4 regions of the Klebsiella quasipneumoniae subsp. quasipneumoniae genome follow, and region 1 is predicted to be linked to each of the others. Evidence: predicted binding sites of a transcription regulator. Region 1 holds the regulator's gene; each other region holds the start of a gene.
What was found. Region 1 encodes LexA, which represses DNA repair genes until DNA is damaged. Its sites were predicted from a motif close to TNCTGTATGTACATACAGNA; they were not measured.

Region 1 (3,350 bases):
CCAGATCAGATAGCGATCGGCCAGCTGCTGCAGGGAAGGCAGTGAGGTTAACAGCGCGATGATGTACTCCCCCGCCAGGCTGTAAACCAGGGCAAACGCCAGCGCCACCATACCGGACTGCCGGCAGGCCGCCCGCCACACCTCCAGCAGCTGGCTGCCGTCGCGCGCGCCGTAGGCCTGGCCGGAGTGGGCCTCCACGGCATAGGCAAAGCCATCCAGCGCGTAGGCGGTAAAGGTCAGCATGGTCATTAGTACGGCGTTGACCGCCACGATATCGCTGCCCAGACGGGCGCCGTAGACGGTCAGCGCGCCAAAGCACAGCTGCAGCAGCAGGGAGCGCAGCATGATGTCGCGATTCAACGCCAGCAGACGGCGCATGTCCCCGCGCCAGGCGTTTTTCAGCATCGCCAGCGACACGCCGCGCAGCGTTAGCACCCGCTTCGCCATCATCAGGCCGATAATGAGAGTGGCGTACTCCGCGGTGACCGTGGCCAGCGCCGCCCCCTGGACGTTCATCCGCAGGCCCATCACCAGCCACAGGTCGAGCACAATATTCAACAGATTACCGACCACCAGCAAAATCACCGGCGCCCGGGCATACTGGACCCCCAGCAGCCAGCCGAGCAGCACAAGGTTGGCCAGCGACGCGGGAGCGCTGAGCCAGCGGATATCGAGAAACCGTCTCGCCTGCTCGAGAACCGCCTCGCTGCCGCCGACGATATGCAGGGCGAGGTTAATCAACGGCAGGCGAAACAGGATAATCAACACCCCGGCGCCCAGCGCCAGAGCCAGCGGCTGCACCAGCGCCCGCGCCAGTCGCAGCGGATCTTTGGCCCCCCAGGCCTGAGCGGTCAACCCGGTGGTGCTCATGCGAAGAAACAGCAGCAGCATAAACAGGAAACTGGTGGCCGTCGCTCCGACCGCGACGCCGCCAAGGTATACCGGGCTGTCAAGGTGGCCGATCACCGCGGTATCCACCAGCCCCAGCAGCGGGACGGTGATATTGGAGAAAATCATGGGGAGTGCAAGGCGCCACAGCGCTTTATCGGCAGCGTTGAGCAGCATGTTCGGAGACCTGATTGAGGACAAACGTCGCAGCGTCATGCATCAGATGACGCTGCGCGGGGGCAGGCGTTACAGCCATTCTCCATTACGGATCACGCCAACGGCCAGACCCTCAATGGTAAAACTCTGCTGACGCAGATCGACAACGATAGGGGTAAATTCGCTGTTTTCCGGCAACAGTTCGACGACGTTGCCCTGCTTTTTCAGGCGCTTCACCGTCACTTCATCGTCAATGCGCGCTACCACCACCTGGCCGTTACGCACATCCTGGGTTTTGTGGACCGCCAGCAGATCGCCATCCAGAATACCGATGTCTTTCATCGACATCCCGCTGACGCGCAGCAGAAAATCGGCGTTGGGCTTGAACATCGACGGGTCGACCTGATAGTGGCCTTCAATATGCTGCTGCGCCAGCAGCGGCTCACCGGCGGCGACGCGGCCGATCAGCGGCAGGCCGTGCTCTTCTTCCGTCAGCAGGCGGATACCGCGCGAGGCGCCGGAGACGATCTCGATTGCGCCTTTACGCGCCAGCGCTTTCAGGTGTTCTTCCGCCGCGTTTGGGGAACGGAACCCCAAGCGCTGAGCAATCTCCGCACGCGTCGGCGGCATGCCCGTCTGGCTGATATGATCCCGAATGAGATCAAACACCTCTTGCTGCCTGGTCGTTAACGCTTTCATTCCGCCCCCTGGGTGTATATACAGTTATGCTGTGAGTATATACAGCTAACGGTGATTTTGGAACCACATGGCACACAAAAATCGGCAGATTGTTTATATTTTGCGAGGGTTAGCGAAGAACGTTAGTGATAATGGCTCCACAGCAGCGTTCCCCAGGTGATCAGCGCGATGATTATCGCCAGCAGGACCGCCGCCGACCCCATGTCTTTGGCGCGCCCTGAAAGCTCATGATAATCCGAGCCAATACGGTCCACGACCGCCTCAATCGCGCTGTTGAGAATTTCGACTATCATCACTAGCAGGACCGAGCCAATCAGCAATACGCGGGTGATGGCGTCGACGTCCAGCCAGCAGGCTATCGCGACGGCCACGATGGCGGCGACACCTTCCTGACGAAACGCGGCCTCGTTGATCCACGCCGCGCGAAATCCTTTCCAGGAGTAACCTGCCGCCTTAATGATTCGGGTTAACCCGGTGGTATTATTGGCCATCACAAAACCTTTTTATGTAAATGACGTCGATGAGTGTACGCGTTTGCCGCGCGGTAACGGAAATTTTGCCCGCTTTCTGTTATTCTTGCCGCGCATTTGCATGATTAACCAGAGGCTTCACATCGTTTATGTCCGGCTGGCAACGAATTTACTATAAATTACTGAATTTACCATTACGGGTGCTGGTAAAAAGCAAGTCTATTCCGGCAGAGCCTGCTCAGGAATTAGGACTCGATACCTCGCGTCCGGTCATGTACGTCCTGCCCTATAACTCCAAGGCGGACCTGCTGACGCTGCGCGCCCAATGTCTGGCGCATGATTTACCTGACCCGCTTGAACCGCTGGAAATCGACGGCGCCCTGCTGCCGCGCTACGTATTCATCCACGGCGGGCCGCGCGTATTCACCTACTACACGCCAAAAGAAGAGTCCATCAAGCTGTTCCACGACTACCTCGATCTGCACCGCAACCATCCGGATCTCGATGTGCAAATGGTGCCGGTGTCGGTGATGTTCGGCCGCTCGCCGGGTCGTGAGAAAGGGGAAGTTAATCCGCCGCTGCGGATGCTTAACGGCATTCAGAAATTTTTCGCCGTCTCCTGGCTCGGCCGCGACAGCTTCGTGCGCTTCTCGCCTTCCGTATCGCTGCGCCGCATGGCGGATGAGCACGGTACCGATAAGATCATCGCCCAGAAACTGGCACGCGTCGCGCGGATGCATTTTGCCCGCCAGCGCCTGGCCGCCGTCGGCCCGCGTCTGCCGGCCCGCCAGGATCTGTTTAACAAGCTGCTGGCGTCGAAGGCCATTGCCCGGGCGGTGGAAGACGAAGCGCGCAGCAAGAAAATTTCCCACGAGAAGGCCCAGCAGAACGCGATTGCGCTGATGGAAGAGATTGCCGCGAACTTCTCTTACGAGATGATCCGCCTGACCGACCGCATTCTCGGCTTCACCTGGAACCGCCTGTACCAGGGCATCAACGTGCATAACGCCGAGCGCGTACGCCAGCTGGCGCACGATGGCCATGAGATTGTCTATGTCCCCTGCCACCGCAGCCACATGGACTATCTGCTGCTCTCTTACGTCCTGTACCACCAGGGGCTGGTGCCACCGCATATCG
Region 2 (3,350 bases), 1.0 Mb from region 1:
AAAAAATATGAGTGTGTAGGTATCAACAGCAACGTATCAGCCGCTGTTTTTGGCGGTCTTTTTGATACCCAGCTTATGCAATATCTTGCGTCACGCATGGTTAATATGGTTGCCAGATATAACCGCCTCCCGGATATGTCGCGCGCCGATATTGACCTGCTGGCCTCTGATATCGCTAATTTCATTCGCGCTGAACTGGCTGACATTGATGACACCGGATTTAGCGAGCTTAAAACGCTGTACACCTGGTACATGCGAGCCGGTTTCATTTCCCTGCAATTCAACGTTACCCCGCCGCATTGGGAGAGGGTGACAAAGAAATATGTTGGTGAGGATGAAATAGCCCCTGCTATCACTCGCATGTTTAATGAGGTTTGGTGGCGTGGCCGATTACGACGCATTGCGGCTGCATGGCGCGAACACCTGCACATTGCCGTTGGCAACGTCAGCAAGAAAAAGCATGCTTACGCGAGTAAAAACTGCGTGACCGACTGGCGCGAGCAGAAGCGCCGCACGCGTGAATTTCTCAAGGGGCTGGATCTCGAAGACGAAGACGGCAACCGCATCAGCCTGATTGAAAAATACGATGGATCGGTCGCTAACCCTGCGATACGTCGCTGCGAGCTGATGACCCGCATCCGTGGGTTTGAAAATATCTGCAATGAGCTCGGTTATGTCGGTGAGTTTTATACCCTGACCGCGCCGTCAAAATATCACGCCACAACTAAGGCGGGTTACCGTAACACCAAATGGAAAGGAGCCAGCCCGTCGGACACGCAAAGTTATCTCACCGGCCTTTGGGCGCGTATTCGTGCCAAACTACATCGGGAAGAAATCCGCATTTTCGGCATCCGTGTTGCCGAACCTCATCACGACGGAACGCCACACTGGCACATGCTTATGTTCATGTTGCCGGAAGACGTCGAGCGCGTGCGCCTCATCATCCGTGATTATGTGTGGGAGGAAGACCGCCACGAACTGAGAAGCGATAAAGCCAAAAAAGCGCGCTTTCATGCCGAGGCCATTGACCCGGAAAAAGGCAGCGCTACCGGCTATGTTGCTAAATACATTTCGAAAAATATCGACGGCTATGCTCTTGATGGTGAAACCGATGGCGAAAGCGGTGAGCTGCTGAAAGAGACAGCCCCCGCTGTATCAGCATGGGCGGCGCGCTGGCACATCCGTCAATTCCAGTTTATCGGCGGTGCGCCGGTGACGGTCTACCGTGAATTGCGTCGTCTCGCCGATACCGAGACCGCGCACGCTCTGAGCGTTGAATTTGCCGCCGTCCATGATGCCGCTGACGCCGGTGACTGGGCTGGTTACGTTAATGCGCAGGGTGGCCCGTTTGTCCGTCGCGATGATTTGCAGGTGCGCACGCTTTATGAACCGCGCGCCGAGTTTAACCAGTATGGTGAGGAAACCGTCTGCATCCGTGGCGTGTACGATTCTGCTGTCGGTGCTGGTACCCCGATTTTAACCCGGCTAACGCAGTGGAAAATTGTACCGAAGCGTGCCGTTGATTTGGCCGTTGACGTTAAGGGCGCTCCTGCGCCCTCTCGGAGTTCTGTCAATAACTGTACGGGAAGCGAAAGCGATCTGCCGGAGCTGGATTTATCCAAACCGTTGAGTCGAAGTGAAAGGCGGAAGCTAACAACCAGACTCAGGGACAAAAAACGGGTCACCAGGCGTGATTTTATCCACGGAACGGATAAACAAAGTGCAGCCATTGACAGAACAATAGACGAGATTCAGCTCACGACCGGCGAAACTATCAGCCGGGGTGAGGCTCTGCACCTGATGGCTGGTGGCAAAAGTTGCATAAACGGCAAATGGTGCCGTGGTTCATCAACCGGTGAGATTTTCCCGGCAGCACCGTCACACCGGGCGCAGGCCAGACAAATCCTAAATCGAGTCGCGGGGTTAGCGTCAGTTACTAAGTTGAGGCTGTGACTAATTCATAGCCATATCATGCACATACGTCCTTTTGTAGCGTAACTTTTTCTTTCATCTTTTTATCGATACGTGATACTGTGTATTTATACAGTATCCCGTATTGGAGGTTGTGTGGATAGAGAGTTAAACGAGCAAGTCATGATTGAACGGGTCGAAATGATTGCGCGTCTGACGACAGAGGGTGTTTGTCAGGAAAGAGATCGTGAAATTGCTTTGAATTTAATTGCGGAAATTGCGAGAGGGAACTTGATGAAAAATAACTCTTTTTCAGTTGTTTTCGCTCCCGCTCCTGTTGAACAAAGATTAAAAAAAGGGGGCGAAGTGAGGGTTAACATCACGTTGGATAAAGACCAAAAAATCGGGCAGCAAGTTGTCGATGCTTTTCAGTGCGAGTTGACCCGACGCGTACAATCAATTTTCCCATCAACGAGAGTAACGGTAAAAAAAGGGTCAATGACAGGAGTCGAACTGGTTGGGTTCGACCAGGCGTCAGACCGAGAAGCGTTGGACGGTATTCTTCAGGAAGTATGGGAAGATGAGAGCTGGCGTTAGTTCCTGAAAAATGTATAACCATCGACCCCGTGTTTGATAGCATGGGGTTGTTTTGTATGGGGATTACACATAAAGGAAAATCATGGATACCGTAATAGCATTTTTATCTTTGGCACTCTTTATTGCTTTTATCGTGGGTTTACTCAAGCCGTCTCTGGTTCGGATGCCGAACCGTAAGCGCTCCAGTGCGGTTTACCTTGGTGGCTGTCTCGCGTTGGGCGTTATTGGCTCAATTTTATGGCCGCCTGAAAAGAGTCAGCCTGTTGCAAAAACTGATGCACTGGAGGTTAAAGCGGAACCGGCTACGCCAACGTTTGAGTATGCAGATAAAACCCTCAAAGAATATCGCAATGAGCCAAAAGAAACCCGACACGATATCGTTAAAAACTATGTTGATTTCAAAAGTGTACCGGCCAGCTCTACTGATGTTTTTTATGCTTGTATGAGTGAGTACACTTTTACTAAAGATGATGTATTAAAGCTTGGTGATGTGTTGGGGTGGTGTTTCAATGACTTTGAGAAAGAGCCGCAATCTCTGAATAATAAAATCAACCTTGACGCATTTCAAAGTAATTTCAGCGGTTGGGATGGCTCTTATCGCCCGTTAGAAAAACTAATAAAATCGAACATGAATAATGATTCATCTTATAAACATGTTTCAACGGTCTATCATTTGATTTTAAATAAAGACCCGCATGCAGTTGTAAAAACGACGTTTCGTGGTACAAACTCATACGGTGCAATTGTAAAAGAGACTATCGCCGCTCGTGTAGATGTCAGAACAGGTGAAATTGAATCAGTAATCGATAATTAATCATAACGCCGCCAGCCCTGAAAGTGCC
Region 3 (3,350 bases), 2.1 Mb from region 1:
AAACCCTGATATGAAACGCGAAGTTCCGTAAAAAGGACGGCGGATCTGTAAATCTAGAGGATATGCCGTTGAAAGGCCGTTTGTTTATTGCTGTATCTTTGCTCGCTTCGAGCGTTTCCTGCGCATTTGCCGTCGACTTACCTGCTACGGTCGCGCCGCCTTCCATTCAGGCTGGCTCCTGGGTGCTGATGGATTACACCACCGGTCAGGTACTGACCGCGGGTAACGAACATCAGCAGCGCAATCCTGCCAGCCTGACCAAATTAATGACCGGCTACGTGGTCGATCGCGCCATCGACAGCCATCGTATCACCTTTGACGATATCGTCACCGTGGGGAAAGACGCCTGGGCGAAGGGCAACCCGGTGTTCGACGGGTCATCCCTGATGTTCTTAAAGCCAGGGGATCGCGTCAGCGTCCGCGACCTCAGCCGCGGGCTGATTGTCGACTCCGGCAACGACGCCTGCGTCGCGCTGGCCGACTATGTCGCCGGCGGTCAGCCGCAGTTTGTCGCCCTGATGAATCAGTATGTCGAAAAACTGCATCTGCAGGATACCCATTTCGAAACCGTCCACGGCCTCGATGCCCCGGGCCAGCATAGTTCGGCCTATGACCTGGCGGTGCTGTCGCGGGCGATTATCCATGGCGAGCCTGACGTCTACCACATGTACAGCCAGAAAAGCCTGACGTGGAACGGCATTACCCAGCAAAACCGTAACGGTCTGCTGTGGGATAAAACCCTGAACGTCGATGGCCTGAAAACCGGCCACACGTCGGGCGCCGGGTTTAACCTGATCGCCTCGGCGGTGGATGGCCAGCGTCGGCTGATCGCCGTGGTGATGGGGGCCGACAGCCCGAAAGGCCGCGAGCAGCAGGCCGCGAAACTGCTGCACTGGGGGCAGCAAAACTTCGACACCGTGCAGGTGCTGCAGAAGGGGCAGAAGGTCGGCAGCGAGCGCATCTGGTACGGCGATAAAGAGCAGATTAAGCTCGGCACCGATCAGGATTTCTGGTTAGCGCTGCCGAAGGCGGAAGTGTCGCGGATTAAGGCGAAATACGTGCTGGATAAAAAGGATCTGGAGGCGCCGATCGCCGCCAACCAGCGGGTCGGCGAGATTTCGCTGTATGACGGCGACAAGGTCGTGGGCCACTATCCGCTGGTCACCCTCGAAAGCATTAATAAAGGCGGGGTGTTCTCGCGAATGAGCGATTACCTGCACCACGAGCTGTAACCACGCCAACCGCCTCTTTGCAGGCGGTTTTTTTTCGCCTGCCGCCCGGCAGACGCGGTGACAACATCGCCGTTTTTTTCATCAGCCGCAATGGCGACTCTGTGAATTCGCGCACATACTGAGGGGGGATCTCCTGTTAAATTAACTGTATATCCATACAGTCATTTATCTCCAAAGGAGGCAAAATGAACTACAGCGTCACCCCCCTCGGCAAGAAAACCATTGCCGGTTTCCATCTGGTCGGGCCCTGGGATCAAACCGTCAGGCAGGGGTTTGAGCAACTGATGATGTGGGTTGAGGGCCAGCAGGTGCCCGCCCGCGAGTGGCTTGCCGTCTACTACGATAACCCGGAGGACGTGCCGGCGGAAAAACTGCGCTGCGCCACCGTGGTCGCCGTTGACGAGGATTACGTCATTCCCGCCAACAGCGAAGGGGTGATCATAACGGCGATTGCCGGCGGGGATTACGCCTGCGCCCGCGCGCGGGTGGTGGATCACGACTTCGCCACCCCGTGGAGGCAGTTTTTCGACAGCCTGCTGCAGAGCACGGCGTATCGCATCGCCCCCCAGCCCTGCTTTGAGGTCTATCTTAACGACGGCAACCACGACGGCTACTGGGATATCGACATGTATGTTCCCGTCGCCCGCGTCGCGTCGTAGCGATTTACCCCTGTTCCGGACAAGGATTTTTACATTCCCGGCACGCTCCGGGCGAAAAAGCAGTTACAATTGGCCTTTTCGTTTTGCCGGAGAGGGTTGTGCGCGCTGATAAATCACTCAAGCCATTTGAGATCCGCTTGTATCGCCATTATCGGGTGGTGCATGGTGTGCGGATTGCGCTGGCCTTTGTGCTCACCTTTTTGCTGGTGCGGCTGCTGAACGTGCCTGAGGGGACCTGGCCTCTCATCACCCTGGTGGTGGTAATGGGGCCGATCTCCTTCTGGGGCAACGTCGTGCCGCGGGCGTTTCAGCGCATCGGCGGCACGATCCTCGGCTCGGCGCTGGGGCTGGTGGCGCTCAAGCTTGAGCTTATTTCCCTGCCGCTGATGGTCCTCTGGTGCGCGGCGGCGATGTTCCTCTGCGGCTGGCTGGCGCTGGGCAAGAAACCCTATCAGGCGCTGCTGATCGGCATCACCCTGTCGGTGGTGGTCGGGGCGCCGCCGGGCGATATGCATACCGCCCTGTGGCGAAGCGGCGACGTGATCTTCGGCTCGCTGCTGGCGATGCTGTTTACCGGTATCTGGCCGCAGCGGGCGTTTATCCACTGGCGCATCCAGATGGCCAGCTATGTCACCAACTTCAACCGCCTCTACCAGGCCGGCTTCTCGCCAAATCTGGTGGATCGGCCGCGGCTGGAAAAGCATCTCCAACAGGCGCTCAACGACGTCGTCAAAATGCGCGGGCTGATCACCCCCGCCAGCAAAGAGACGCACATCCAGAAGGCGATCTTCGAGGCTATCCAGACCGTCAGCCGCAACCTCGTGTGCATGCTGGAGCTGCAGATCAACGCCTGGTGGGCAACCCGTCCGGGCCACTTCGTCATGCTCAATGCGCACACCCTGCGGGAGACGCAGCAGATGACCCAGCAGACGCTGTTGGCCATCGCCCACGCGCTGTACGAAGGGAACCCTCAGCCTGTGCGCGCCAATAATGAAAAGCTGAATGAAATCGTCCTCGAACTGCGCCAGCTGATGAAAGAGCAGGGTGACGATAGCCTGGCGGAAACCCCGATCCATGGCTATGTTTGGCTCTCTATTGAACTGGCGCGCCAGCTGGAGCTGCTGTCGCATCTGATCTGCCGCGCGTTGCGCAAATAAGCACCAGATGCACCGGGTAACTGCACGGGTTGTTTCGATTCAGCAGCGTTTAGGGTTATGATAAACGCAAAGGAAAAAACATTGTCATCAGCGACTGCTAGCAGTTATGTTAGCCCTATAACGCAGTCGCTTTACGAATCCGAATCTCAATTATTAGGGGTGTAAAAATGGAAACAACTAAGCCTTCTTTCCAGGACGTACTGGAGTTTGTTCGTCTGTACCGTCGTAAGAACAAACTGCAGCGTGAAATTCAGGACGTTGAGAAAAAGATCCGTGATAACCAGAAGCGCGTTCTGCTGCTG
Region 4 (3,350 bases), 2.2 Mb from region 1:
TGGAGAGATAGATCACCACGAACTGCTGGGATGTGGTTTTATGCACGCTGACGTAGAAGGTCTCATCTTTTTCCTCATAGACCAGCGCGTCGCTCTGCGCCGGCGTCCCGACGGTGTGGCGCCAGACCTGATAAGGAAGCAGCGTGGTGGGATGTTTACGCACATACCACACAAAGCGTGAATCGTTGCTCCAGGCAAAGCCGGAGGTGACATTTTCCAGGGTCTCCGGATACCACTCGCCGTTGCTGAGGTCGCAAAAGCGCAGCCCGTACTGGCGGCGGGAGAGATAATCTTCCGCCACCGCCATCAGCTGGTTGTTGGGCGCAATGCCCAGCCCCCCCAGGGTGTAAAACTCGCTTTTCGCCGCCCGCTGGTTGGCATCAAGCAGGATCTCCCACTCGTCCCACTCCTCTTTCAGCACCGACTGGCGCTGGTAGATAGCGTATTCGCAGCCCGGCTCGTACACCTGACGATAGCGAAAGCCGTTTTTGCTGTAGGGAGCCGAGACTTCCCGCTGCGGAATGCGGTCGATAATCTCTTTCAGCAGACGCTCCTGCAGGCTGAGCTGCGAATCCATCACTTGTTTGCCGTAGGCGTTTTCCGCGTGCAGATATTCCAGCACATCAGGCCGCGCGCGTTCATCGTCGCGCAGCCAGTAATAGTTATCGATGCGTGTATCGCCATGCAAGGTCATGGCGTGAGGGATCCGTTTGGCTTTAGGTGGCATGTTATTCTTCTGCTGCTTTTTCGTGACACAAGAGCATTCAGGCCGCAGGGTGGCGCCTGAATGATGACGTGTCTATAAGGGTGGCAAAAGACGCGGGCGATGCAAGCGAAACGTGATAATTTAAACGCTTAGCGCCTGTTTTTGTGACTGGATATCCTGTTCGATGTCGGCCCGGACATCTTTTGGCAACGCCAGGGCCTCACCCAGGGCGTTGAGATAGCTGCGCTCCATAAAGTGGTCGATATCGATCACCGCGCAGCTGACGTAGTAGATCTCCAGCGCCTCCTGCGGGTCAACGATGCCCTCGGCGAGACGCTGCGGATCCAGCGGCTGAGCCAGCGCCTGGTCGATCAGGACCCGGGCCTGAACGTCAATATTGGCCTCCCGAAGCTGGGCTTCAATCTTCGCCCGCTCGTGATCGTCGATATGCCCATCGCTTTTGGCGGCAAACACCAGGGCGGTGATCAGCCGCACGCTGCGCGGATCGACATCCGCCGGCGCCGCAGCCGTCTCTGGTGTCGGGGCGGGTGTGTTCTGAGCGCGCATTTTCTGCTGATACTTGTTCCACAACACAGTACCCGCTACTGCCCCACCGCCAGCCAGCAGCGCGCTGGTGCCATATTTCGCCAGCAGCTTGCGTGACGATTTGCTGGCCACCAACAGCCCTGCCAGCCCGCCGATGGCGCCGGGCAGCAGGGCGCTCCCTTTTGACGATTCGCCGGACGGCGACGCGCCCTGCTGTCCGAGCAGCGACTGCAGTTGATTTAACCAGTTAGCCATGGTTTTCCTCTCAGGTGACAAACACTGTTATCAGCCTAAACGACGCGATGTCAGGAAATGTTAGATATGGCTAAAGATGCGCAAAGGTGCGCGCGGCGGCGGTACCGGGTCCAACCCACCAACCGACCAACCGACCAACCGACCAACCAGCCCGCCAGCCCGCCAGCCCGCCAGCCCGCCAGCCCGCCAGTGGCTAACCGCCAGCCATCAGGCCGCTTTGGCTTTCCGCGTTTTGGCAGCCGGCGCGGCGGCATCTTCCGCCGGGGTAGCCTCTGCGTCCGTTGACGGCGCGGGAGCATCGTGCGCAGTCGCATCCTGCTCCGGCAGTTTGCCGGCGCGCAGGATATGCTGCAGCGCCTCTTTACGCTCCGCCAGCCACATCGCCATGATATCGCGCTGGGCATCGTCCATTTCCAGCGGCGATGCTACCAGCCAGTCATTCAGCACCTCTGCCAGATCGAGCATTTTGTCGTAAGCGTCGGCCTCTTTTTTGCTGGCAAAAGACATTTTTTCCTCACCTTCGCGGATCACCACATATTTAATTTCAACCGCCATGCTGCAGCCTCTCGACACTGTATTTTTATACAGTATAACAAATTTCCCTTCCGGACTCAACTCACGCGCGTAAAGACAGACGCAAACGTTTTCGTTTATAATCGACCGCATCTTTTTTTACTGCGGAAGAGAGTTATGACTGTATTAGGCACCGCGCTGCGCCCGGCAGCCACCAAAGTTATGCTGTTAGGCTCCGGCGAGCTGGGTAAAGAAGTCGCCATTGAATGTCAGCGTCTGGGCATTGAAACTATCGCCGTCGACCGCTACCCCGATGCCCCGGCGATGCAGGTCGCCCACCGCGCCCACGTCATCAATATGCTGCACGGCGAGAGCCTGCGCGCGCTGATCGAACAGGAAAAACCTGATTACATCGTGCCGGAGATCGAAGCTATCGCCACCGATACCCTGGTCGAACTGGAGCAGGCCGGGCAGAAAGTGGTCCCCACGGCGCGGGCAGCGAAGCTCACCATGAACCGCGAAGGCATTCGCCGTCTGGCGGCGGAAGAGCTGCAGCTCCCCACCTCCAGCTACCGTTTCGCCGACAGTGAAGACGCCTTCCGCGCGGCGGTCGCGGAGATCGGCTTGCCGTGCATCGTCAAACCGGTGATGAGCTCCTCCGGTAAAGGCCAGAGCTTTATTCGCTCGGCTGACCAGCTCAGCGAAGCCTGGCGCTACGCCCAGCAGGGCGGCCGCGCCGGCGCCGGGCGGGTGATCGTCGAAGGGGTGGTGAATTTCGACTTTGAAATCACCCTGCTCACCGTCAGCGCCGTCGATGGCGTGCATTTCTGCGCCCCGGTCGGCCATCGTCAGGAAGATGGCGATTATCGTGAATCCTGGCAGCCGCAGCAGATGAGCGACCTGGCCCTTGAACGCGCTCAGGATATCGCCCGTAAGGTAGTGCTGGCGCTGGGGGGGCATGGCCTGTTCGGCGTGGAGCTGTTCGTTTGCGGCGACGAGGTGATCTTCAGCGAAGTCTCCCCGCGCCCGCACGACACCGGAATGGTGACGCTTATTTCGCAGGATCTCTCGGAATTCGCTCTGCACGTTCGCGCCTTTCTTGGGCTGCCCGTCGGCGCCATCCGCCAGTATGGCCCAGCCGCTTCCGCGGTGATCCTTCCGCAGCTGACCAGCCAGAACGTCAGCTTCGGCCAGCTGCAGTCGGCCGTCGGAGCTGGCCTGCAGCTGCGTCTGTTCGGCAAGCCGGAGATTGACGGCACCCGTCGTCTGGGGGTGACCCTCGCCGTCGCCGATTCAGTGGAAGAGGCCGTGGCGCGGGCTAAAACCGCCG

Region 2: the regulator LexA is predicted to act here: its motif matches at 2,030-2,049, upstream of LGM20_RS03310 (DinI-like family protein).
Region 3: the regulator LexA is predicted to act here: its motif matches at 1,376-1,395, upstream of sbmC (DNA gyrase inhibitor SbmC).
Region 4: the regulator LexA is predicted to act here: its motif matches at 2,078-2,097, upstream of LGM20_RS09185 (YebG family protein).

Annotation. Positions count from the first base shown of each region.
Region 1 is NZ_CP084876.1:4,998,886-5,002,235, forward strand. Features, by position in the region: gene dinF (MATE family efflux transporter DinF) at 1-1,065, opposite strand, end outside; gene lexA (transcriptional repressor LexA) at 1,135-1,743, opposite strand; gene LGM20_RS23950 (diacylglycerol kinase) at 1,866-2,234, opposite strand; gene plsB (glycerol-3-phosphate 1-O-acyltransferase PlsB) at 2,363-3,350, shown strand, end outside.
Region 2 is NZ_CP084876.1:670,029-673,378, forward strand. Features, by position in the region: gene LGM20_RS03305 (replication endonuclease) at 1-1,953, shown strand, start outside; gene LGM20_RS03310 (DinI-like family protein) at 2,068-2,508, shown strand; gene LGM20_RS03315 (hypothetical protein) at 2,591-3,322, shown strand.
Region 3 is NZ_CP084876.1:1,785,762-1,789,111, forward strand. Features, by position in the region: gene dacD (serine-type D-Ala-D-Ala carboxypeptidase DacD) at 69-1,232, shown strand; gene sbmC (DNA gyrase inhibitor SbmC) at 1,418-1,891, shown strand; gene LGM20_RS08610 (FUSC family protein) at 1,990-3,048, shown strand; gene LGM20_RS08615 (DUF496 family protein) at 3,216-3,350, shown strand, end outside.
Region 4 is NZ_CP084876.1:1,895,728-1,899,077, reverse strand. Features, by position in the region: gene ptrB (oligopeptidase B) at 1-727, opposite strand, end outside; gene LGM20_RS09190 (tellurite resistance TerB family protein) at 848-1,507, opposite strand; gene LGM20_RS09185 (YebG family protein) at 1,715-2,062, opposite strand; gene purT (formate-dependent phosphoribosylglycinamide formyltransferase) at 2,198-3,350, shown strand, end outside.